2 linked regions of the Jeotgalibacillus aurantiacus genome follow. Each later gene encodes a partner of the first gene's protein in a complex. Links are inferred from orthologs where the notes say so. Each region holds a gene or a part of one and is shown on either strand. Other genes may lie near its edges.

Evidence for each region.
Region 2: the proteins of mecA (region 1) and clpC are in contact, whole or in part, in a solved structure (PDB 3PXG), measured with the Bacillus subtilis proteins. The link is inferred for Jeotgalibacillus aurantiacus from one-to-one orthologs.

Annotation. Positions count from the first base shown.
Region 1 is NZ_JACNMS010000002.1:786,649-789,822, reverse strand. Bases 228-3,072 are described here. They hold mecA (adaptor protein MecA), read left to right. Parts: upstream 228-1,244; coding sequence 1,245-1,901; downstream 1,902-3,072. Other genes in these bases: H7968_RS08690 (competence protein CoiA), read left to right, coding at 1,967-3,072; spxA (transcriptional regulator SpxA), read left to right, coding at 483-878. Also shown: H7968_RS08705 (GNAT family N-acetyltransferase), read left to right, coding at 1-208; more of H7968_RS08690, read left to right, coding at 3,073-3,174. UniProt on the Bacillus subtilis protein: Enables the recognition and targeting of unfolded and aggregated proteins to the ClpC protease or to other proteins involved in proteolysis. Acts negatively in the development of competence by binding ComK and recruiting it to the ClpCP protease.
Region 2 is NZ_JACNMS010000008.1:69,504-72,953, reverse strand. The notes cover bases 82-3,202. They hold clpC (ATP-dependent protease ATP-binding subunit ClpC), read left to right. Parts: upstream 82-481; coding sequence 482-2,923; downstream 2,924-3,202. Other genes in these bases: radA (DNA repair protein RadA), read left to right, coding at 2,999-3,202; H7968_RS17185 (protein arginine kinase), read left to right, coding at 82-485. Outside these bases: more of H7968_RS17185, read left to right, coding at 1-81; more of radA, read left to right, coding at 3,203-3,450. UniProt on the Bacillus subtilis protein: Competence gene repressor; required for cell growth at high temperature. Negative regulator of comK expression. May interact with MecA to negatively regulate comK.

The sequences.
Region 1 (3,174 bases):
TGCTACAAATGAAGTTAATGCAATGGAGATTCTTTACTGGGCACCTAACGGGGAATCAGAGGATATTATTTATGAATCCATGAAAAAAACATATGAGTCGATCCATACTTACAAAGATGAAGAGTTATATGGTGAACAATATGAACCGGTTGAAAAAGTGCTGAAGAATGACCGTGAGGATGGAAAAGACGTTCTGGAAGGAATATAATATTTTCAATCATTACGTGTAATTGAGAATAGATCATCCTGATTGAAAATTTGTGTTTAAAAAAAAGTATTTCGGGAATATTAGATGTATGCAAGATCATATAAGAACAAACAGCTTTATATCACTTTTATGACAATTTCGTTAACCCCCTGTTCAACTATTGTACACTTGTGTATAATAAAATTAAGATATCTTAGTTAAAACAATTTTAATTTAGGTATCAGAGAATTAAAATGATTTTAAATTTCTTTCATTGAGGGAGTGTGAATGGTTCATGGTAACTTTGTTCACTTCACCTAGCTGTACATCGTGCAGGAAAGCAAAAGCCTGGTTAGAAGAGCATGAGATTCCATATACAGAGCGTAATATTTTTTCTGAACCATTAAGCATTGATGAAATCAAAGAAGTATTGAGAATGACAGAGGATGGAACAGACGAAATCATCTCAACGCGTTCTAAAATTTTTCAAAAGCTTAATGTGGATTTAGAATCTCTACCGCTGCAGGATCTGTTTGAATTAATTCAGGCAAATCCAGGGCTGCTTCGCAGACCGATTATTATGGACGAAAAGCGTCTTCAGGTTGGATATAATGAAGATGAAATCCGTCGATTCCTGCCACGGAAAGTTAGAACTTTCCAGCTTCTTGAAGCTCAAAAAATGGTTAATTAATGATTGATACTGAGACTTGTCCCGTTTTTTTGCCGGACAAGTCTTTTTCATTGTTTATTACTTTATTATTTTTATGATTTTAAAAAGCTTGTCCCCTGGTCTTACTGTTTTCGTTGCCGGCTGCTGTATAAGGATGGAGCGTACACGGTGAATTCAGAATGCTTGAAATTAACCGCTAAATAGTCTACACTCAAGTGACAATCATTAAAAAGATTAGACGTTTATAATTTCCCTTTGAGGCGTAATTATCATACAATAACAGTATAGAAAGATCACCCTATTCTCACAAGTAATGGAAGGTATTATCACCTATGACTTAGGGGGGAGATTCCCTTCATCCAACACATAGGAAGGGAGAGTTGAAAGATGGAAATAGAACGCATTAACGATCATACCGTAAAGTTTTACATTTCGTATGGCGATATTGAAGATAGAGGGTTCGACCGTGAAGAAATCTGGTACAACCGGGACAAAAGTGAAGAGCTCTTCTGGGAAATGATGGATGAAGTTCATCAGGAAGAGGACTTTGCTGTTGAAGGTCCGCTTTGGATTCAGGTTCAGGCACTTGAAAAAGGTCTAGAGATCCTTGTTACAAAAGCGCAGGTAACAAAAGATGGAGAGAAATTTGAGCTGCCAATGCCGGATGATAAAAATCAGAGTGGATCGATTACCAATCAAATTGAGGACTATCTAGGTGATCATTTTGATATGGATGATGATTCTTCACCTGATCAGGAAATGAACATTACCCTGAGATTCAAGGATTTTGAAGATGTTATTTCACTATCCAAACGTTTTGACCATGAAGACTTACATTCAAAGCTTTTTGTATATGAAGAGATTTATTACCTGTTTGTCGAATTTCCTGAGGAATATTTTGATGAAGGCGATCTTGAAAACATTTCAAGCATCCTTCTGGAATATGGCCAGGAAACACAGCTCACGATTCACCGACTTGAAGAATATGGTAAGGTTGTCATGAGTGACAATGTCTTTAAAAATGTACAACAGTATTTTGCATAAATAATTTTGTCTGCACGGCTTTATTGAATTCAGTAAGGCTGTGCAGATTTTTTTGAGGTGAAAAAATGCTGACTGCACTAAATGAGAAAAACGAACTTGTTTCCCTGTTCCAATTTAACTCGAGAGATCAACTGACTAAAATCCACGCTAATTCCTCTTTCATCTGCTCTTCATGTAAAGCCCCTGTTATCCTGAAAATAGGAAGAATTAAAATTCCTCATTTTGCTCATCATGCCAAAAAAAACTGTTCATCTGCTTCAGAAGGAGAAACAGACAACCACTTAAATGGAAAAAAATCTTTGTATAGCTGGTTACATAGTCTTGGATTGAACCCTGAGCTGGAAAAGGTATATGAGGAAATCGGCAGGAGAGCGGATATTGGTGTGAAATCGGGTAATCTGGAATATGCGATTGAATATCAATGTTCAGCAATCGCTCCTTACATCAAGTCTGAGCGTACAAAGGATTACCGCTCATTAAACATTATCCCGTTTTGGATTCTTTCGTATGAGACCCTGCAACTTTCCGAAAGCAGGATTGTTAAACTGACCGAGTTCCATCAGCAGTTTCTACGATATTCAGAAGCCCTCAAGCAGTATTTTCTTCTTTTATATTCCTCTGAAATGACAACGTTTATGATCATTTATCTCATTGCCCCACTTTCAAAATATTCATTTATTGTGAGGCTAGAGCGATTGCCTCAAGAATGTGTTCCGTTCCCTCACATCCCAGTGAAGTTCAGCAGCCTGGATGCTGAACTTTTCTCCTCATATCTAATCCACCGTGAAAAGTGGATTATTAACCGCTATAAATATAATGTCGGCATAAAAGATCAATTTCTCAGAATGCTGTATGAAGGCAAAGAAACAATCTTGCTTAATCCCCCATGGAATGGTCTTCCTATGCGTTCAAACCTCAATTTCACCACATATGCCTGTGAGTGGCAGACTTATCTATATTTATACATGAAAAAGGGAGGGATTATGACTGAGAAGAAACTAATTATCTATATGGAGAAGCTCATAAAACAAGGGGTTATTGCCCTAAGAAGGAATCAAGCTGATACCAGCTGTCGTTTTGTAGCTGAATCCGTAAATGAATGGCTCGAAATGATGGAAGCTTGCCATATCGTAATAAAAATAGGGGACCAATATTCTTTAAACCCTGACCATATTGTTTTCAAAATTGATTGTGTTGAGAATAGAAATAAAGTCGTCGAACATTTTATGAATAATTATATGCATAAAATCATAGAATTATATAATGCCAGATA
Region 2 (3,450 bases), on another replicon or contig:
TTGGTCTTGTGGCTAGAGGAATTTACGGGGAAGGTAGCGAAGCTTTAGGTAACATCTTTCAAATTTCGAATCAGACAACACTCGGCAAGTCTGAGGAAGACATTGTGGAGGACCTCCAGCGGGTGGTGGATCAGATTATTGCCCAGGAGAAGTCGGCAAGGGAAGCGCTAGTGAAGGCTTCAGGCATTCAGCTTGAGGACCGCGTTTTCCGGTCTTACGGGACGTTGCGCTACAGCCGGGTGCTTGAATCGAAGGAAGCGGCTAAATGTCTGTCGGATGTTCGTCTTGGTATCGATTTAGGATTTATCGAGAATGTGTCGAGATCGATTTTAAACGAGCTGATGATTTTAACGCAGCCGGGCTTTCTTCAGCAATATGCTGGAGGGTTTTTACGGCCGGTGGAGCGGGACATGAGACGCGCATCGCTGATCCGGGAACGGTTGGAGATGGAAGAAAAGAAGGATAAAGGAGGATCAGAGATATGATGTTTGGACGATTTACAGAGAGAGCACAAAAAGTATTGGCATTGGCACAGGAAGAGGCGATTCGCCTATCCCATTCAAATATTGGCACTGAACATATTCTGTTAGGTCTGGTCCGCGAAGGTGAAGGCATTGCAGCTAAGGCACTTCAGACACTGAACTTAAGCACGGCAAAGATTCAGGAAGAGGTTGAAGAGCTGATCGGTAAAGGGACAGAGCAATCCCCTAGCGTGCACTATACACCGCGGGCTAAGAAAGTCATTGAGCTTTCCATGGATGAGGCCCGCAAGCTTGGACACTCTTATGTCGGAACAGAGCACATTCTTCTTGGTCTGATCCGTGAGGGTGAAGGCGTTGCGGCGCGCGTATTAAATAACCTTGGTGTGAGCTTAAATAAAGCCCGTCAGCAGGTATTGCAGCTTCTTGGCAGCAATGAGGCAGGCGGTCAGCAGGGCGGCTCAAACGCAGCGGCAAATACGCCAACGCTTGATGGTCTTGCCCGTGACTTAACCGTGATTGCCCGTGAAGGAAGTCTGGATCCGGTCATTGGCCGAAGCAAGGAAATCCAGCGTGTGATTGAGGTATTAAGCCGCCGTACGAAAAACAATCCGGTATTGATCGGGGAGCCTGGTGTTGGTAAAACAGCCATCGCAGAAGGGCTTGCCCAGCAGATCGTACAAAATGAAGTGCCTGAAATTCTTCGTGATAAGCGCGTGATGACGCTTGATATGGGAACCGTTGTTGCGGGTACAAAATACCGCGGTGAGTTTGAAGACCGTCTGAAAAAAGTGATGGATGAAATCCGTCAGGCCGGCAACATCATTCTCTTCATTGATGAGCTTCATACGCTGATCGGGGCTGGTGGGGCAGAAGGTGCGATTGATGCATCCAATATCCTGAAGCCGTCCCTTGCACGTGGAGAGCTCCAGTGTATCGGTGCCACAACACTTGATGAGTACCGTAAATATATCGAAAAAGATGCAGCGCTTGAGCGCCGTTTCCAGCCGATTCAGGTTGATGAGCCAACAGCGGAAGAATCTGTACTGATCTTAAAAGGACTGCGTGACCGCTATGAAGCGCACCACCGCGTATCGATTACCGATGCAGCGATTGAAGCAGCAGTTAAAATGTCAGACCGCTACATCTCAGACCGTTTCCTTCCGGATAAAGCGATTGATCTAATCGATGAAGCCGGATCAAAGGTTCGTCTTCGTTCTTATACAACGCCTCCAAACCTGAAGGAACTTGAAGCAAAGCTTGAGGGTATCCGTAAGGAAAAGGATGCTGCGGTGCAGAGCCAGGAATTTGAAAAGGCAGCTTCTCTTCGTGATTCTGAACAGAAAACGAAGGAAAAGCTGGAAGAAACGAAAAAGGAATGGAAAGAAAAGCAGGGTCAGGAAAATACCGAAGTGACGGTTGAGGATATTGCACATGTTGTATCCACATGGACAGGAATTCCGGTATCGCGTCTGGCAGAAACAGAGACACAGAAACTTCTGAACCTTGAAGAAACGCTTCATGGCCGTGTAATCGGACAGAAGGATGCTGTGACAGCCATTTCAAAAGCCGTACGTCGTGCACGTGCCGGTCTGAAGGATCCGAAGCGTCCGATCGGTTCATTCATTTTCCTCGGACCAACAGGAGTCGGTAAAACGGAGCTTGCTAGAGCACTAGCTGAATCCATGTTCGGTGATGAGGATGCGATGATCCGGATCGATATGTCTGAGTACATGGAAAAGCACTCGACATCCCGTCTGGTCGGTTCACCTCCAGGCTATGTCGGTTATGAAGAAGGCGGTCAGCTGACAGAAAAGGTTCGCCGTAAGCCTTACTCGGTTGTGCTGCTTGATGAAATTGAAAAAGCACACCCGGATGTCTTCAACATTCTTCTGCAGGTGCTTGAAGATGGACGCCTGACAGACTCTAAAGGACGCACAGTTGATTTCCGCAATGTGGTGCTGATCATGACATCCAACGTTGGGGCCAGCGCGCTGAAGCAGAATAAGCACGTCGGCTTCGCTGTGCAGGATTCCAACCAGGATTACAAGGATATGAAAGGCAAGGTGCTGGAGGAATTAAAGCGTGCCTTCCGTCCTGAATTCTTAAACCGTATTGATGAAACAATCGTCTTCCACTCTCTTGAAAAAGAGCATTTGAAAGAAATCGTTTCGTTAATGGCAGAAGAGCTTGTGAAGCGTCTGAAGGAGCAGGATATTACGCTATCCATCACGGAAGAGGCGAAGAGCAAAATTGCCGATGAAGGATTTGATCCTGAATACGGTGCGCGTCCATTGCGCAGAGCCATTCAGAAACAAATTGAAGATCGTCTCTCTGAAGAACTGTTAAAAGGAAACGTACTTCAGGGTTACACAGTTGAAATTGATTATAAGGACGGCGAATTTACGGTTAACCGTAAAGAAGAAGCAGACGTTACGTCGTAAGCAATCGTCAGAAGGTGCACGTGTTAAGGAAAAAGGCACGTGCACCTTTTTTCATCGTTAGGAGGCAGCAGTTAAGTGGCTAAGAAAAAAACAAAGTTTATGTGTGAATCCTGTGGCTATGAGTCAGCGAAATGGATGGGTAAGTGTCCGGGCTGCGGAGAGTGGAACACGATGGTCGAGGATATCACCATTACCGGCAAACAGCCCCGCAAATCCTTTACCCATACACCCGAAGGAACCCAGTCCAAGGCAACTCCACTCGTTAAGATAGAAACCCAGGATGAAACGCGTGTCAAAACGATGATGCCGGAATTAAACCGTGTGCTCGGCGGAGGCGTTGTACCGGGCTCAATGGTCTTAATCGGAGGGGACCCGGGGATCGGGAAATCGACCCTTCTGCTTCAGGTATCGTCCCAGCTGGCAGAAACGAAAAATAAAGTGCTTTATATTTCCGGTGAGGAGTCAGTCAAGCAGACGAAAATGCGGGCAGACCGTCTTGGCGTTACGTCAGAGGAGCTTTTAATCTA